3 regions of the Brevibacillus borstelensis genome follow, and region 1 is predicted to be linked to each of the others. Evidence: riboswitches for the same ligand, from Rfam matches in the RefSeq annotation. Region 1 holds a riboswitch; each other region holds the start of a gene.
What was found. A riboswitch is a leader RNA that binds a small molecule or an ion and turns the genes downstream of it on or off. The one in region 1 is predicted to bind S-adenosylmethionine.
Positions count from the first base shown of each region.

Region 2: linked by a shared signal. The riboswitch ahead of V5G20_RS11340 (homoserine dehydrogenase) and the one ahead of V5G20_RS08660 (pyridoxal phosphate-dependent aminotransferase) in region 1 are both predicted to bind S-adenosylmethionine.
Region 3: linked by a shared signal. The riboswitch ahead of V5G20_RS25230 (homocysteine synthase) and the one ahead of V5G20_RS08660 (pyridoxal phosphate-dependent aminotransferase) in region 1 are both predicted to bind S-adenosylmethionine.

Region 1 covers NZ_CP144922.1:1,902,000-1,907,805, forward strand. Annotated here, with positions in the region: gene V5G20_RS08640 (ThiF family adenylyltransferase) at 1-816, opposite strand, end outside; gene moaD (molybdopterin converting factor subunit 1) at 823-1,530, opposite strand; gene moaC (cyclic pyranopterin monophosphate synthase MoaC) at 1,733-2,215, shown strand; gene V5G20_RS08655 (MFS transporter) at 2,223-3,563, shown strand; SAM riboswitch class I at 3,857-3,969, shown strand; gene V5G20_RS08660 (pyridoxal phosphate-dependent aminotransferase) at 4,075-5,250, shown strand; gene V5G20_RS08665 (hypothetical protein) at 5,585-5,806, opposite strand, start outside.
Region 2 covers NZ_CP144922.1:2,426,353-2,432,158, forward strand. Annotated here, with positions in the region: gene V5G20_RS11325 (amidohydrolase) at 1-294, opposite strand, end outside; gene V5G20_RS11330 (polyamine ABC transporter substrate-binding protein) at 310-1,455, opposite strand; gene V5G20_RS11335 (saccharopine dehydrogenase family protein) at 1,585-2,787, opposite strand; SAM riboswitch class I at 3,415-3,526, shown strand; SAM riboswitch class I at 3,630-3,744, shown strand; gene V5G20_RS11340 (homoserine dehydrogenase) at 3,830-5,080, shown strand; gene glpK (glycerol kinase GlpK) at 5,182-5,806, shown strand, end outside.
Region 3 covers NZ_CP144922.1:5,254,573-5,260,378, reverse strand. Annotated here, with positions in the region: gene V5G20_RS25245 (MFS transporter) at 1-750, opposite strand, end outside; gene V5G20_RS25240 (MarR family transcriptional regulator) at 820-1,305, opposite strand; gene V5G20_RS25235 (GNAT family N-acetyltransferase) at 1,532-2,038, shown strand; gene V5G20_RS25230 (homocysteine synthase) at 2,172-3,473, opposite strand; SAM riboswitch class I at 3,555-3,659, opposite strand; gene V5G20_RS25225 (IS4 family transposase) at 4,142-5,287, shown strand.

The DNA of each region.
Region 1 (5,806 bases):
TTGCACCGTATCCCGGCCGCACAGGGAGACGGCTTGGCCCTCTTGCGAATCCGGCTGCAAAAAGGAGAACTGCCGCTGGCCGCATGTCGGACAGTCATCGCGACGCCCGTTCGCCACCTTGATCTGGTGGTGGCGATTGTTCCACAAGTCGAAATGCTCCAGATTGGGGTTTAGCGCATCGGTGTCCCCGACCAGGATTTTGAGCGCTTCTGTCGCCTGATAAGAGGCCACGATGTGAATGATCGGGCCAATTACCCCGGCCGTATCGCAGGTCGCCATTTCACCCGGATTGGGCGGCTCCGGAAAGAGACACCGCAGGCAAGGCGTCACGCCCGGGCGAATGGAGGCAAACGTGCCGGTCGCGCTGACCGCTCCGCCGTACACCCAGGGAATGCCGTGTTTGACACAGACGTCGTTTACGAGATAGCGCACCTGGAAGTTGTCGGTGGCATCCAGCACGAGATCGACATCGGCGAGCAGAGACTCCGCATTGTAGGCGGTCAGGTCAGCCACGACAGGCTCGATCGCGACTTCGGAATTGATCCGCGTCAGCTTGGCGTGGGCTGAGATGGCCTTGGGCAAATGCTGCCGGGCATCGTCCTCGTCGTAGAGCATTTGCCGCTGGAGGTTGCTCGGTTCCACAAAATCGCGGTCGATGAGCCGGACAAAACCGACGCCTGCGCGAACCATGTGATTGGCGGACACCGTACCCAGCGCTCCCATGCCGACAATCGCTACACGGCTTTGCGACAGCCGCTCTTGTCCCGCGCGGCCGATAGGAGGAAACAGGATTTGACGGGAATAACGCGTATTCACGGTAGGTTAGCTCCTTTCCACGTCATCCGGAAGCGCTGTCGGGTTCCAAGGTCCTTGCTGATGGCCCTTCCACTCGCTGCCGTCCTCCCAGATTTCCTTCTTCCAGATCGGTACGATCTGCTTCAACCGCTCGATCGCGTATTCGCCAGCCTCGAAAGCCGCTTTTCGATGCGGCGTCGCTACGGCAGCGACCACCGCGATCTCCTCGATGGCAAGCTCGCCGATCCGGTGATGCATCGCCAGCTTCGTACCCGGCCACCGCTCTTCAACCTCGGACGCGATCTGCTTCATTTTTTCCACTGCCATTGGCTCGTAGGCTTCATAGGCAAGCAATACGGTACGCTGGCCGTGCGTGAACTCCCGGACGGTTCCGACAAAAGCGAGGACAGCGCCGGCATGCGGATTGGACACGAGCTTGACCAGTTTGTCAGCGCTCAGCGGTTCGGTCGTGATGGCAAAACGAGGGTCCTGACCGCCGCTCACAGGTGGCAATATGGCGATTTCGTCTCCGGCCCGGATGGCCGTATCCGGCTTGGCATACTCTTGATTGACGGAGATAAAGCAGCTGCCGAGCAGGGAGGACAGCGCAGGGTATTGGCTGGATGCGGCTTGCAGCAGGTCCTGTACGGTTGCTCCCTCCGGCAGTGTCAGTTGTATCGTTCGCTCGCCGGCCAGCTCGGCCAAACCGGCAAATAAAAGGACAGATATTTGCATGTAGCACTCCTCGTTTCCCAAGGGTTATTTATAGGAAGGAAAAGCTTCTCTCTACTTGTGACGATAACATAATTGCGCCTAACTGCCAAATCAGAGAGCGACTTCTTGCAGATTCCCGATTGATTTTCTACAGTGCTGAATGTAAGGTTAGATTATCGAAAAAGAAGGGCATTCCCAGGCGGAAAGCAAATGGGAGGAAGAAATGAACGACGAATTAACGCATTTTAACGATCAACAACGGGCCAAAATGGTGGACGTCTCCGAAAAAGAGGTAACCAAGCGGGTAGCGGTGGCTGTCAGCAAAATCACGATGAAGCCGGAAACGCTGCTGCGCATTCGCGAGGGGCAGATTGCCAAGGGGGATGTATTGGCTGTCGCACAGGTAGCCGGAGTAATGGCTGCGAAAAAGACGTGGGAGATCATCCCGATGTGTCATCCGCTGCCGCTGACGGGCATTGACATCCGCTTTTCGTATGCGGACAAAGCGACATTGGATATCGAGGCAACCGTCAAAACGACCGGCAAGACCGGCGTGGAGATGGAGGCACTGACAGCCGCAAGCGCAGCCGCGCTCACCGTTTATGACATGTGCAAGGCCATGGACAAGGAAATGGTAATCGGGCCGACGTATCTCCAGAGCAAAACCGGCGGGAAAAGCGGAGATTTTTATCGGAGCGAGGCGTAAACATCAGATGAGTCGACTATGGAATTCCTATCCGCGCAGCATCCGGCTTCTGGCCGTTGCTGCCGTTATTCATTCTACGGGCATGGCCTGTATCTGGCCGCTGGTGACGATCTACATCCACGATTTTCTCGGGAAGCCGCTCACCGTAGCGGGTGTTCTTTTGATGCTGAATCAGGGAGCGTACCTGATCGGCAGTCTGACAGGCGGGGTTCTCTTTGACCGCTGGGGGAAAATGCGCACAGTATACGCCGCGACAGCGGGAGCGGTAGCCGTAGCTGTGGCACTGGGCTTCACAACCAGCTTTCATACGTATACGGTCTTGCTGCTTTTGAACGGATTTTTCTCCGGCATCATGTTTCCTGTGCTCAATGCCCTGATCGGCCTCTTGTGGCCTGACGGCGGCCGCAAGGGCTTGAATACGGTTTATGTGGCACTCAATATCGGGGTAGCGATCGGTTCCGCCTCGGCGGGAATGCTGGCGAGCATTTCCTTTGCCTGGACTTTCTTTGGAAATGCGGCGCTGCAGCTGGCAGTTCTGTTTCTCTTTATCTTTTTGAGCCGCACGGTCGATCTTGAGCGCGGTCAGGAAAAAGAAGGCCGGCTCGTGGCAGCGTCGGCGAAGCACACAGAGGAAGGTGAGGGGGCACAGCTGCCTGCCGCGGGATTGGCGGAGAAGGCCGGCGGATCAAAAGGGGCCGCGGCGGCAATGGCGACGGATGCCGCTCAAGCTGCCGGTCGCCCGATGGCATGGCTAGCGCTCGGTCTGTTGTCGGCAGGGTTGTTGGTCTGCTGGATTATTTACTCGCAGTGGACGACTGTGCTGTCGGCGTATATGCAGTCGCTGGGCATCACGCTCAGGGAGTACAGCCTGCTGTGGACGCTGAATGGTGCTTTGATCCTGTTCGGGCAGCCGTTTATCTCCTGGGTGATCAGGCACTTCGCCCGTACGCTGAAAGCGCAGTTGCTGTTAGGCGCCTACGTCTTTTCGCTCTCCATGCTGATCTTGTCCCAGACGACGGTGTACGCCGGTTTTTTCGTGGCCATGTTTGTCATTACACTGGGTGAAATGCTGGTGTGGCCTGCCGTCCCGACCATCGCTGCCGAGTTGTCTCCACCGGGACGTGAAGGGTTCATTCAAGGCCTCATCGGGGGCGTAGGCTCAGGAGGACGCATGGTCGGCCCGCTGATGGGCGCCGTGATCTTTGAAGCGCTCGGAGCAAATGGGATGGTCTACTTCATGGCTGCTTTGGCTTTGGTCGCTGTCGCTTGCTTTACCGTGTACACGTCCTTTGTAAAGCGTCCTGAGATGAAGGCAGCTCTGCCTGCTCCGGAGAAGCTCGGGTCATGACAAGCAATGCTTGGACGGATACTCGTAGCTGTCAGGCGAAGACCAGCAGGCTTTCAGCCGAGGCCGCTCAGGCTGTCAGTCGAGGCCCCTCAGCCTGTCAGTGAGGCTCCTCAGTTTGTCAGTTGAGGACCGCCAGGCTGACAGTTGAGGACTGCCAGGCTGTCTAACGAGGCCCTGCAGGCTGCCGGGCCAGCAACAGCAAAGCAGCCCGGGCCATGGTTCGGGATATTGTATTGACACTCCCAACCTGCTCAAGTAGTATAGTAGACATTCAAAGTAAATAGGTTGCTGTTAACTTATCCAGAGAGGTGGAGGGACTGGCCCGATGAAGCCCGGCAGCGGATCTTGCAGGATATTCTGCAGATGCTGTGCCAATTCCAGCAGGAGCGATCCTGACAGATAAGAACGTGGAGACGCACGATCCGCCCCTTTTTCTGTTCAGGAAAAGGGGCTTTTTGCATGCCTGCTTCGATGTCTGGATTATTTTTGCGAAAGAAAGGATAGAAAGCCAATGCGCATCCAACCATCTGCCATGGTGGACCGACTGCCGACGCAGTTTTTTGCCACGCTGGTAGCGAAAACAAACAAGGCCATCGCGGCCGGACATGACATTATCAATCTTGGACAGGGCAATCCCGATCTCCCGACACCGCAGCATATCGTGGAAGAGCTGAGCGAGCAGGCCAAGCGCCCTGTCCACCACAAATACCCGCCGTTCAGCGGCAGGCTGGAGCTGAAGCAGGCCGTCGCCCACTGGTACAAGGAAGAGTTCGGCGTGGAGCTGGACGCGGAGGAAGAGGTAGCCATCCTGTTTGGCAGCAAGACAGGTCTGGTTGAGATTTGTCAGGTGCTGCTGAACCCCGGGGACGTCGCTTTGGTGCCCGATCCAGGTTATCCGGATTACTGGTCCGGCGTGGCTGTAGCTGACGGCCGCATGGTCATGATGCCGCTCAAGGCTGAAAACGCGTTTCTTCCGGATTACGGCCAGTTGAAGCCGGAAGATTTGGAAAAAGCCAAGCTGATGTTCCTCAATTACCCGAACAATCCGACGGCGGTCAACGCTCCGGTGGAATTTTTTGAAGAGACCATCCGCTTTGCCCGCAAGCACGAGATCGTCGTCTGCCATGATTTCGCCTATGGTGCGATCAGCTTTGACGGCAAAAAGCCGGTCAGCTTCATGCAGGTGCCGGGGGCAAAAGAAGTAGGAGTGGAGTTTTACACCCTGTCGAAAACGTACAACATGGCCGGCTGGCGCGTCGGGGCTATGGTCGGAAACAAGGAGCTCGTACGGCTGGTCAATTTGATTGAGGACCATTACTTTGTCAGTCTCTTCGGCGCTGTGCAGATGGCGGCGGCAAAAGCGATGACCGGCTCGCAGCAATGCGTACATGATCTCGTCTCCGTCTACCAAAGCAGGCGGGATGTGCTGTTCGCCGAGCTCCACCGGATCGGTTGGCAGGCCAAGCCTTCAGAGGGCTCGTTTTTCAGCTGGCTGCCTGTTCCCGAAGGGTTTACATCGGTCGAGTTTTCCGATTTGCTGCTGGAAAAGGCTCATGTGGTGGTTGCGCCTGGCGTCGGTTTTGGACCGACGGGCGAGGGGTATGTGCGCGCGGCGCTTCTTTCCAGCGAAGAAAGGCTGGCGGAGGCAGTGCGAAGGATTGAGAAGCTGGGGCTGTTTGCTCGGTAAGCTTGTTGGCGGGCTTCGGGTTATCTTGCTCCTTGTCCAGGGGCCGCGGTGGGGAGAAGCCTGGAAACAGGCTTCTCCTGCGATTCGGGGTGGCACAACAGGCTGAATCAAGCAGGATACTCACGGATAAAGCAGGCTTGATTCGAAATGATACTCACGGATGCCAAAACATAATGACGGCAATCTTTTCAAGAAAGACAGCCTTATTTTTCGTGTATAGCGGAAGCCATACTTGCAACATAAAGCATGGCTTCCCAAGCAAAAGGCCCGGAGCTATGATCGCTCAGGGCCTTTATGATGGCTTGATGGAATCAGGTGATACCCCAGGCCAGCTTTATGGACTGGGCGGGATCGGCGGTTGCCAGTTCAAGTCTATGTACCGTGTTTCGATGGTTTGCAAAGCGAGCTTCAGCTTTTGCGGAGGCTGCTCCATTCCTTTGACAATCAGGGTTTGGACCAATACGACTCCCTTGTCTGAATTCTCCATATACGTCTTGGCAAAATCGGTCCGAACGTCGAAACGCTTGCCGTTTTCGTCATACAGATTCCAGTAAGG
Region 2 (5,806 bases), 520 kb from region 1:
AGTGTGACTGTCGAAGAAGCCGGGCAGCACCATTTTTCCTTTCAAATCGACGACTTCGGTCTTGGGGCCGGCATATTTTTTCGCATCGGCATCGGTTCCGACAAAAAGGATGCGCCCGTCTTTGACCGCGACGGCTTCCGCCCAGTTGCGGTTTTTGTCCACCGTGTAAACGGCTCCATTTTGCAAAATCAGATCGGCCTGCTTGTCCGCAGGCAGAGGTGCAGCATTTGCGCCATAGCTGCCCAGGGAACCGAGCAGCAGCAGGCTTGCCAGAAAACAGGTTGTCCGTTTCACGCGTCATCCACCTTTTTACTCAAGTTTAATTTCCGACCAAATCCGGTCATACTGCTTGGCGGCATCCCCGATGTCCACCATGTATTCCCCTTTTGCCAAGTCCTCCTTCGGCGGATAGACGGCGGGGTCTTCCAAAACGGCCTTGTCGATCAGCTCGTGGGCGGCCAGGTTCGGATTCGCATACGGGTAATGTTTGGAGATTTCGGCGCTGATGTCCGGGCGAAGAATGAAGTTGATGAATGTCTCTGCCGTTTTTTTGTTTGGACTGCCCTTGGGAATGACGAAATTATCCTGCCAAAGCTCCATGCCTTCCTTGGGCAGTACCGTTTTGATCGCCGGATTTTCCTGACGGGCTAGCGAAGCCTCGGCACCGTAGACGATGCCGGCCGCCACCTCGCCGGATACGAGCAGCGTCTTCGGGCTGTCGCTGTCAAAAGCCTTTACGTTGGGCATCAATTGGCTGAGCAGCTCTTTCGATTTTTCCAGTACGGCGGGGTCCGTCTCATTCAGTGACTTGCCCTGCATTTGATTGGCGATGCCGATCATCGAGCGGGCGTCATCGAGTACGACAAGCGATCCCTTCAACTTTGGGTTAAGCAGATCCCGGTAACCGGAAATGGGGATGGAAACCTTGTCCGCATTGACCGCAATCACGACATTTCCCCACATGTACGGCACAGAAAAAGCCCCCTCGGGATCAGAGGAGCGTTTCAAAAACTCCGGACCGACGTTTTTGATGTTGCTGATGCTGGAGTAGTCCAACTTTTCCATCAATTGCTGTTTGCGCATCAAGTCTACCATGTAGTCGCTCGCGACGGCAAGATCATAGCCCGAAGAATTGACAGACAGTTTGGCGAACATTTCCTCGTTCGAGGAGTAGGTGCTGATATTCACCTTTACGCCGTACTCTTTTTCAAATGCCTCCAGAACACTTGGCGGGATGTACTCCGACCAGATAAAGAGGTTGAGCGATTTGGACAATCCTGCCTGGCTGTCTCCGCCCGCTTTGGCAGCTTCATTTCCCGACGAGGGAGCGCCATTCCCCTGGACCTGCTGACCCGGCTGGACAGAGCTGCTTCCGCAACCAGTCAATCCGGTCAACAGAACCAGAGCAGCGACTAAGATGAGCATGAACAGGCTTGTCCGCTTTTTCTCCATCATGAGAGGTTTCACCTTCGTTTCATGTAGGATTGATGAATCGGAAGAAACGTACCGATCTGTATTTAACAAAGATCGGGACAGCGGCAACAGCTGCCAATCCCGATCTTTTTCTATATCTCAAGTTACGTACTACGATATTTGCCTGAGAGGGGCAGTCTTCTCAATCACATCCCAAGTCATGCCGCGAGCCTTTAACCGCTCTAAAAAGGGGAGCGGGTCGATCAGCTCGGGCGGAATGCAGCCGGTCGTGGTCAACAATCCTTCAGCGATCATGTCGACAGCGACGACCGGCGGGATGCCTGTCTGCCAGATCGTTGCTTGAAATTCCGTCTTGTAGTAAACCTCATCGTGATTGGCGATCGTGTAGACGTAAACTTCTTTTCGCTTGTTGTTCTTCTTGCCTTTGACGAGTGCGCCGACGGAGGAGTATCCGTGGATTTTTCCGGCGAGATCGGCCGGTTTCGGCATGGTCGTCACGACTACATCGCGCGGCGCTACCTTGACGCCTTTGACCTCGATCTCTTCGTCGCTGTCCAGTCCCAGATAGCTCAGCACCTTGAGGGTATTCACAAAGTCGGGATGGAGGGCGTACTTGAAGTCCACGTATTTGCACCCTTTTGCGCGGCCAATCGTCTCGCCAAGAGTGGTCGCTTCTTCGTGCTCCACGTTGTAGCAGTCCAGCCAGCCGATCGGCTCGGGGAATTCGAACTCCTCTTTGTTGGCAAAGGGAGTAGGCAAGTATTGTTCACCCTTGTCAGCCGTCCAGAAGTTCGGTTTGGCCAAACACTCCTGAATGGCTGTCTGCGGACTGAAGAAGGAGCAGAAGCCGTCGTAGTCGACGACGGAATTGTCGCCGTCGCGAATCAAAATCTCATCGACTTCGTCCAACTGATCCACAGCGTACCGCGCCGCGATGTTGGAGAAGCCGGGGTCGCACCCAAGCCCCATGATTCCGAGAATGCCTGCCGCTTTGAATTTATCGGTCCAGGCTAGCTGCTTGCGGAGCCATTGCGGGCCGCTTGAAGCCGTGTCGATATAATGGGTTTTCGTGTTCAGGCACGCTTTCATCACTTCAAAGTTGTTTTCCGGCAAGCCGATATGCAGCAGTACGTCAATGTCAGTCAAAATAGATTGGACGCTCGATACATCGCGTGCGTCGACACGTTTTACCTGGATTTCCACATCCGTCTCCCGGCGCAGCTCGGCAGCCAGCTCTTCAGCCGGGCCGATCGATATATCTGCCAGCACCAGTTTTTGCAAATACTTCGATTTCACGATTTCACACGCGCTTACTTGTCCTACACCGCCAACTCCTAAAATAGCGACTCGCATAGAGTCCTCCTTCCATTTTTGGAAAACGTTCTATCTTCGCATTCGAAACAGCCATTTCTGCAAATGCAGATCGATCGTAGCAGGAAATACCGCGACTTGTGTCGCAACATCGATTGGTTCACGCGGACGAAGTCTCATCCAAACACCCTCCTTCTGCACACGGGCAGATCATAGTAGAAACCGAAGCTAAGTGGGACGATCGTGGATCAAAACAGGCAGCAGCCTACTCAAAAAAAGCACCTCCTTCCTGCTGAAAAAGTCAGAGTGGAGCGTCTTTTATTCATGTATATTCGACGCACCCGACGTCCCATGCGAATGGAAAGAGGGAATTATACTCTGACTTTTCTGAAAATATATGCAAGAATGATACCAAATGACCGGCTGCTTCCTGTGCAGTATGAAGGAGCATCGGCAGTACCATTATTCTCACTATTGAGAAAGCAAAAACCAAAACAAAGTGCTGGAAATGTCTGTTGGTGCGCCATCACCTGCATGAGAACACCTTATTAAAAATGAGAAACCTTTCTTTTCAAAAATGAAAGGAATCGTCCGAAGATGAAATGTCGGAAATATCTGGTTGACGGCTCAAACCGAATTCCTTACAATGTTGCCAACAGGAAAATACTGTTCTTATCCAGAGAGGCGGAGGGACTGGCCCGATGAAGCCCGGCAACCGTCACGCAGTTTGTGACAAGGTGCCAATTCCTGCAGGACTGATGACAGTCTTGACAGATAAGAAGCGGGAGTACGTCCATTCCGGATGCCAACCTTCTTCTTAACGGGAGAAGGTTTTTTATTTGTATGATCAAATGTTTTTGAGTTATCGCAACTTCATAACTTCTTTCTTATCCAGAGAGGTGGAGGGACTGGCCCGATGAAGCCCGGCAACCGTCACGCAGTTTGTGGCAAGGTGCCAATTCCTGCAAGACAGCAGCAGTATGTCTTGGCAGATGAGAAGGAGGCCCCCTGTAGCTCGCGAGCCTTCTTCTTAAACGGAAGAAGGCCTTTTTTATGTTTGAAATGAGAAAAAGAGGTGGAGTACATGAGTGCAAGTGTGGTAAAAGTAGGATTGCTTGGCGTAGGGACGGTGGGGGGCGGCGTCTTGAAAACGATCCGCTCTCAGCAGCAAAAGCTGTCGGACAGGTTGGGCAGACGTGTCGAGGTGGTCAAGGCGCTGGTCCGCAATGCGGAAAAGCAGCGGTCTGTACCGATTGAGAACAATCTGATCACGACCCGGTTTGAAGAAGTGCTGGCGTCAGACGTGGACATCGTCGTCGAGGTGATGGGCGGCGTCGAGCCGACATACGGCTATGTCCGTGCACTGATTGAAAAGGGCTGTCACATCGTCACCGCGAACAAGGAGCTGCTTGCCAAGCACGGAACGGAGCTGGTGCGGCTAGCCAATCGGCACGGCGTTCAGCTCGCGTACGAGGCCAGCGTAGCCGGAGGGATTCCGATTCTCGGCGTGCTGCGCCAGTTTCTCCGGACTAATGACATCGTATCGGTCAGCGGCATTTTAAACGGGACGACGAATTACATCCTGACGCGGATGGAACAGGAAAAGCTTCCCTACGCCGAAGTGCTGAAGCAGGCGCAGGAGCTGGGCTACGCCGAAGCGGACCCCGCCTCGGACGTAGAGGGCTGGGATGCCTTGTACAAAACGTACATCCTCGCCCAGCTCGTATTTGGTGAATCGCTACCGCTGCATGCAGCCGAGAGGCAGGGGATTGAAAAGCTGCACCTCGGACAGATCGGCCTCGCCCGCGAATTGGGGTACCGGATCAAGCTGCTGGCCAAGGCTTCCAAGGCCGGGGGCGGTCTACAGCTTTCCGTCCGTCCAACGCTTCTGCCGCTGGATCACCCACTCGCGCAGGTGCAGGATGCCTACAACGCCGTGCAGGTGTCGGGCAATATCGTCGGCGACCTTTTGTTCATGGGCAAAGGGGCAGGCGAGCTTCCGACAGCAAGCGCTGTGGTGGAGGATCTGGCCTATTTGCTGACCCAGCGCTTCACTCCTCAGCCGGTCTGGCAGGAAAGCGAGCCGGCAGGCAATCGGGAAGCCGGGGAGAAGCGGTGCTTTTGCTATCTGGAAAGTAAAGCGTTGCGGGGAACGCCTGATCAAGTCACGCATTTTTTGGATCGGGCAGGAGTTCTCGTGGAAAAACAGCGAATACAATATGACTGGGCGAGCGTCTTGCGCATCGGCATGATTGCCAGCGGTTTTGCAGAGGAGCACAAGAAGGCGCTGCACCGCGATTTCGGCATCAGGGCGGAAGTGTTTCCCGTGTTGTGAGCGGAGACGGCCCAATGCTTCGGGATATAGACCGCATCCGGTTTCACCCCTAATAGAGGAGAAAAAGGGTGCCCGTATCCCGCGGTAGAAGGAGGAAGCTCATGGATAAAAAGTATGTGCTCGCAATCGATCAGGGGACGACCAGTTCCCGGGCCATCTTGTTCGACAAGCAAGGAAGCATCGTCGGGATGGCCCAGAAAGAATTTCCCCAGCTCTTTCCCCAGCCAGGATGGGTAGAGCACAATGCCCTGGACATCTGGTCATCGGTCGTCGGCGTAATCGGCGAGGTTTTGGCCAGCCACAATGTTTCGGCACAGGAAGTGGCAGCCATCGGGATCACCAATCAACGCGAGACGACCGTGGTGTGGAACAAGCATACCGGAGTGCCCATCTATCACGCAATTGTCTGGCAGTCGAGACAGACAGCGGGAATTTGCGAAGAGCTCAAAAGCAAGGGATACGACCCATTGTTTCGGGATACGACCGGTCTGCTGATCGATGCTTACTTTTCGGGCACAAAAGTAAAATGGATTCTCGACCATGTGGAAGGCGCCCGCGCTTTGGCGGAGCAGGGCGACCTCCTGTTCGGAACGATTGACACGTGGCTGATCTGGAAGCTGTCCGGCGGCCGGGCGCATGTGACCGACTATACCAACGCGTCGCGCACACTCATGTACAATATTTTTGATTTGAAGTGGGACGATGAGCTGCTGGCTCTGCTCGATG
Region 3 (5,806 bases), 2.2 Mb from region 1:
GCCGATCTCATTCGGATCCAGTCCAAAGGAGTGAGTGGCCTGCACAGGCAGGAACACGAGGAAACTGTAATAGGTGAACATTTGCGCAAAAGCGATAAAAATGATCGCTCCTCCCACTGGATGGGTCAAAATAGAGGCAAACGGTCGCCCCTCTTTTTTCGTCGCCAACAAGCCGGACGGCCTGGTTTCCGGGAGCAGCCAGGCGTTGGCGCCAAAAAGAATCAGCGAGCTGACAGCGAGAAACAGAAAAATGACCGGATGTCCGCCAAGTCCCCCCAGCCAGCCGCCCAGCAGCGGCCCAAGCGCCGGGCCCAATCCCAGCATCATTTGATAGGTGCCCATCGCTTCTGCTCTTTTTGCCCCCTCAAACAGGTCCCCGATGACCGTCGCAGCTGCGATCGGAATCGCGGCAAAGCCGATACCCTGGAGCGCCCGGAAGAACAGTAAATAGGCAAGAGAAGGGGCATAAGCGCAGCCGATGGAGGCGGCCACAAACAGGAGCAGGGCAGGAAGCAGGACTCTCCGGCGGCCGAGGCGGTCAACCAGAGGGCCGTACACGAGCTGCATCACGGCAAGCATCAGCGTAAAAACGGAAACGGTCAGATTGATCGCAAAAGCGGAAGCATGGAAGGTTTGCTGCATATCGGTCAAAATCGGCAAGAATAGATTTTGGGCAAAGGTACCGATTAAAATCGTAATCCCCAGCAGGTATAAAATAGTAGACGAGCCAACCGTTTGTTTTTGTATCATGGTTGTTTTCCTCCTTTTTTGTTTCCGTGGAAACAATATGTTCAAAAGTAATGCGACGAAGATCGAATGTCATTCATCGCGTTGTTTTTGATCAGCCAGTTCCAGTGCATCCTGCAGCAAGCGGTGCAAAAAGGCGAGCTCCTCTGCGGTGTACCGCCCCAGAAACGCCTTCCACTCGCTGCTGATGTTTTGATGCTGCTGCTCATGGATGGAGAAAACCGCTTCTCCCTGTCGTGAAAGCCGAAAATAGACTTCCTTTTGATTGCCGTGAAGCTGGTAGCGCGTGATGAGTCCTTTTGTGAGCAGCTTTGCCGTGATTTTGGAAACAGCGCTTTTCGTCACCCCGATTTTTTGAGAGATCGCCGTCACGTTTGCATCGCCGCCGAGACCGATGCATTGAATCACGTGCAGCTCGGTGAGGCTCAAATTTTTGCATGGCGCACAGTCGGGAGCAAGTCGGTTGATTTCATCGAGCAATCGGTCGTGTCTCTGTTTTCTTCGCTCCTCCTGCTTATGAGACAGAACGAGAATTTGCTGGAAGATGCTTTCCTTCACATCCAATGTCGAGCAGCCTCCTCCTCAGTATTGTTTCCAAGGAAACAATACCAATGTACCACAAGCTTCGGTAGCATTGCAAGCAAGCCGACGAAATTGTCGTTCTGACAGAGTCTGTTAACATACGTCGTCTGTTAAAAGTACATCGCTTGTTGTAAGAAAGATTACCCACAGCGTATAGTAGAAAGAATAGATTGGCCAAAACCAGCAGTTGGGGGTGTCTGCTATGTTTCGTGAAGTAGAGGTTGAAGAATGCAATCGCATTGCCGAGCATGTTGAGAGGCTTTCGGAGATTTTGGTAAAGGTTGTCGAGGATGGTGCGTCTGTCGGTTTTCTCCCGCCGATGGAGCAGGCAGAGGCAAGGCGGTACTGGGAGAACGTATTGCAGCCCGGGGTCATTCTGCTTGTGGCCAAAATCAACAATGAGATTGTCGGAAGCGTCCAGTTGCATGCATCCACGAAGCAAAACGGCAGACACAGGGCGGAAATCGCCAAACTGATGGCCCATCCGGATTATCGCCGCAAGGGAATCGGCCGCAGATTGATGCAAGCAGCGGAGGCGAGGGCGAAGCAGGCGGGGCGGACGCTCCTTGTTCTCGACACGAGAGAAGGAGATCCTTCCAACCTGCTCTATGCCTCACTCGGATATAAGGAAGCGGGCCGCATCCCTGACTACGCCAGATCGGCGGATGGGGAATTGCATGCAACTGTTTTTTACTATAAATCTATTTGAGCTCACCTTGGCCCCTCTGCCAAGGAAAAGGAAAAAGGGAAGACCATCGTCCGCGTCATTCGCGACAGAGGGTCGTCCCTTTTGCTATGGCGGGTTCAGGAAAAAGGCTGTTCCCGGCTCGTTAAATGTTCAGCTACACCTTGCTGACCGCTACCGCCGCATGGAGTGCCTGCTCCAGATCAGCGATGATGTCGTCGATGGCTTCCGTACCGACGGAAATGCGGATCATGCCAGGGGTCACACCGGCAGCAAGCTGCTCGGATTTGTTCATTTGCTGATGAGTGGTGCTAGCCGGGTGGATGATGAGCGACTTGGAATCGCCGACGTTTGCCAAATGGGAGAACAGCTTCACCGACTCGATCAGCTTTTTGCCCTCGGCAACACCGCCGCGAATGCCAAAGGTGAGGATTGCTCCCGCTCCTTTCGGCAGGTACTTTTTCGCGAGTTCGTGGTAAGGACTGTCCTCCAGGCCAGGGTAGTTGACCCACTCGACCGCGGGATGCTGCTGAAGATAGCGGGCTACCGCCAATGCGTTTTGGCTGTGGCGTTCAATCCGCAGGTGAAGCGTCTCCAGCCCTTGCAGGAACAAAAAGGAATTGAAAGGAGCCACGGCCGCGCCGATATCGCGCTGGAGCTGCACGCGCGCTTTGATAATGTAGGCAAGCGGTCCGACAGCCTCCGTGTAGACGACGCCGTGGTAGCTCGGGTCCGGTGTGGTCAACCCGGGGAACTTTCCGTTGTTCCAGTCAAACTTGCCGGAATCGACGACGATTCCTCCGATCGCGGTGCCGTGTCCGCCAATAAACTTGGTCGTGGAGTGAACGACAATATCGGCACCGTAGTCAAACGGTCGGCAAAGCAGCGGCGTGGCAAACGTATTGTCTACGATCAGCGGAACTCCGTTTTCGTGGGCGATGGCCGCAATCGCTTCGATATCGGCGACGTCAATTCGCGGATTTCCGATTGTTTCGGTGAAAAGAGCTTTCGTATTTTCGTTGATCTTGGCCCGGAAATTCTCCGGATCGGACGGATCGACGAAATGAACCTTGATCCCCAGTCTGCCCAGTGTATGGGCAAACAGATTGTAGGTGCCGCCGTACAGGTTGCTGGAGGAGACGATCTCGTCACCCGCCTGGGCGATGTTCAGGATGGCGAATGTAATCGCAGCCTGGCCGGACGAAGTGGCAAGTGCCCCGACCCCGCCCTCCAAAAGGGCAACGCGCTGTTCAAATACATCCTGCGTCGGATTCATGATCCGCGTGTAAATGTTGCCTGGCTCCTTGAGGCCAAACAGGTTGGCCGCATGCTCCGTATCGCGGAACACATAGGACGTCGTCTGGTAGATCGGCACTGCTCGCGATCCTGTCACAGGATCGACGGATTGGCCGCCGTGCAGGGCAAGGGTTTCCGGTTTCCACTGTTGCTGGTCTGACATGGGCATCTCTTCCTCTCGTCAAAAGATATAAAGAAAACGAAGCCTTCTCCTGAGAGGGGAAGGCTTCGGACATGCCGGGCGGTTTCATCTCTCAGAATCAGCGATTCTGCAGGATTTGGCACCATGCGTCCTTGCGCAGGTTGCCGGGTTTCATCGGGCCTGTCCCTCCACCACTCTTGATGAAATGTTTGCAATTTTCTTATAGCGCTTATTTGGTATTATAAGGGGACAATTTCGGAAGGTCAATCAAATTTCCGACTAAATGGGTGGTTTTTCTTTGATTTCGAGAGCGCTGCTATCGTATGGTCTTTTCTCTGCATCTGGAGGGTGGGGAGGAGCTGTTTCGGGTGGTGTACGCTCTTGGGCTTTTTGTTTTTCCTCACAGCAACAATAAGGAGGAAAGGAAAGAGCCATGGAAAATGAGTTTGCAGTAGGCTGGGAAACCTTGTCCTTGATCAATGCGGGACTGGCGCAAGGAAAAAATCGGAGCGGAAGCACAGGCCTCCGGCTTTTTTTATTGCTTTGAATATCACTAGCGTTGCATTAATCTTTTCCCATCATTCAAAATACACATAATCTTTGGTATTTGGTTGTCTAGGGAACAAAAAAATCCTTTACACTGGAAAGGTCAGGTAGTTCCTGTCCAAATCCAACGCAAAGGATAGCTCATGGACAAGAATACCCTATTTTCTTCATTTGGTAAATGGGTTGCACCCATCAATATTATGAAACTTCAACAACGAATTGACGAAACGGATCAAGACAAGTACGTGAAGAAGCTGACGACAAAAGCGTATCTTCTCCTATTTTTACATGCCCAACTTCAGCAACGCGAAGGGCTTCGAGCCATTGCTGACGATGTTCTATCAAAGAAATTTCAGCAAGAATTAGGACTGTCATCGATCAGCCCCGCACAGCTTAGTCGAAAAAACAATCGGGTAGAACCTGCTTTGCTTGAAGAAGTTTTTGTCGACCTTGTCCAGCAAATTCAACGCGTTTCTGGAAAAGCCTGCTCTCTTCGAAAACACATAAAGATCATTGATTCCACTACAATTGGATTATGTTTGCAAAAGTATAAGTGGGCAACCTTTCGCGAAACAAAGGCAGGAATCAAAATTCATCTTCGTCTCGTTTTCGCAAGCCAGGAGGATGTCTATCCTGAAAAGATTTCCCTAACTTGTGCCAAATCCAATGACCGCACCCAAATGGAGTCGCTGATTGATGAGATCGGAGCCATGTACGTCTTTGATCGAGGGTACGTGGATTATGAAAAGTTCGATGAGTATACCGATCAGGGCATCTTTTTTGCTTCACGTCTCAAGGATAACGCGGAAACTCGTCATTTGTATACTTTCAAAGTACCACCAGAAAGCTCCGTTTTATCCGACTCCATGATCCTTCTTGGAACGCCACAAAAACGGGTGGATAATGTGTTACGACTGATTGAAACGCATGATTCGAAAGGAAATCGTATTCGAATCATCACCAATCGGTTCGACTTAGAAGCAGAAGAATTGAGCGACATCTACCGTTGGCGCTGGCAAATAGAACTGTTTTTCAAATGGATGAAACAACACGCAAAGATCAAGACGTTCTATGGAACAAGTGAAAATGCGGTCTGGAATCAAGTTTTTCTCGCTCTCATTGCTTACTGCTTGTTGCTTCTTGTAAAGCTGGAAAGAAACAGTCAGCACAGTCTGCTGCAAATCAGTAGATGGCTCAAAGTGTTTCTCTGGCAGACCTTTGAACAATGGATAGGCAGAATGGATTACCAATCCAAACGAACATCCAGAGGGCGACAGAAAAGGAAGTAAGTGTTGTTTGTTGTTGTCGATGTTGTAATAAATGTATAAAACTACCAAATGGATAGTGGCTACCTTTTGCTTGGCTGTTCTCGTTTTTGGTTGTAAAGTTGAAAATGTCATTCAGAATAATTTGACAATAGATGGATTCATTTTTTATGCAACGCTAATGTTTGAATATATTCAGTTGATTTTGGCGAATCCGTTACTGCAAGGTTCCTGTTCGAAGTGGGCGCCCTAGTGATGGATGCTTTTCCTTGCGCATTTTTGCACCGGTCGATGGCTGCGTACGGGCCATAACGAGAGGCAGGTATAGGTATACATATGCACAATATCCTGTGTTGAGGCTAGGGAGTAGCTCCCCTGGCCTATTGGTGTTGTTCTCGTGAAGATGGCCTGCATAGCTCTTGTCTTTTCATGATATCTTCAACCCTAACACGAAGGTCCCTGATAAATTTGTCGTTTTCTTCCTTCTCTTTTTCCAGTTCCTCAGAATAATGCGGTAGCTGAGTTTTGGAGGGGAACATGACT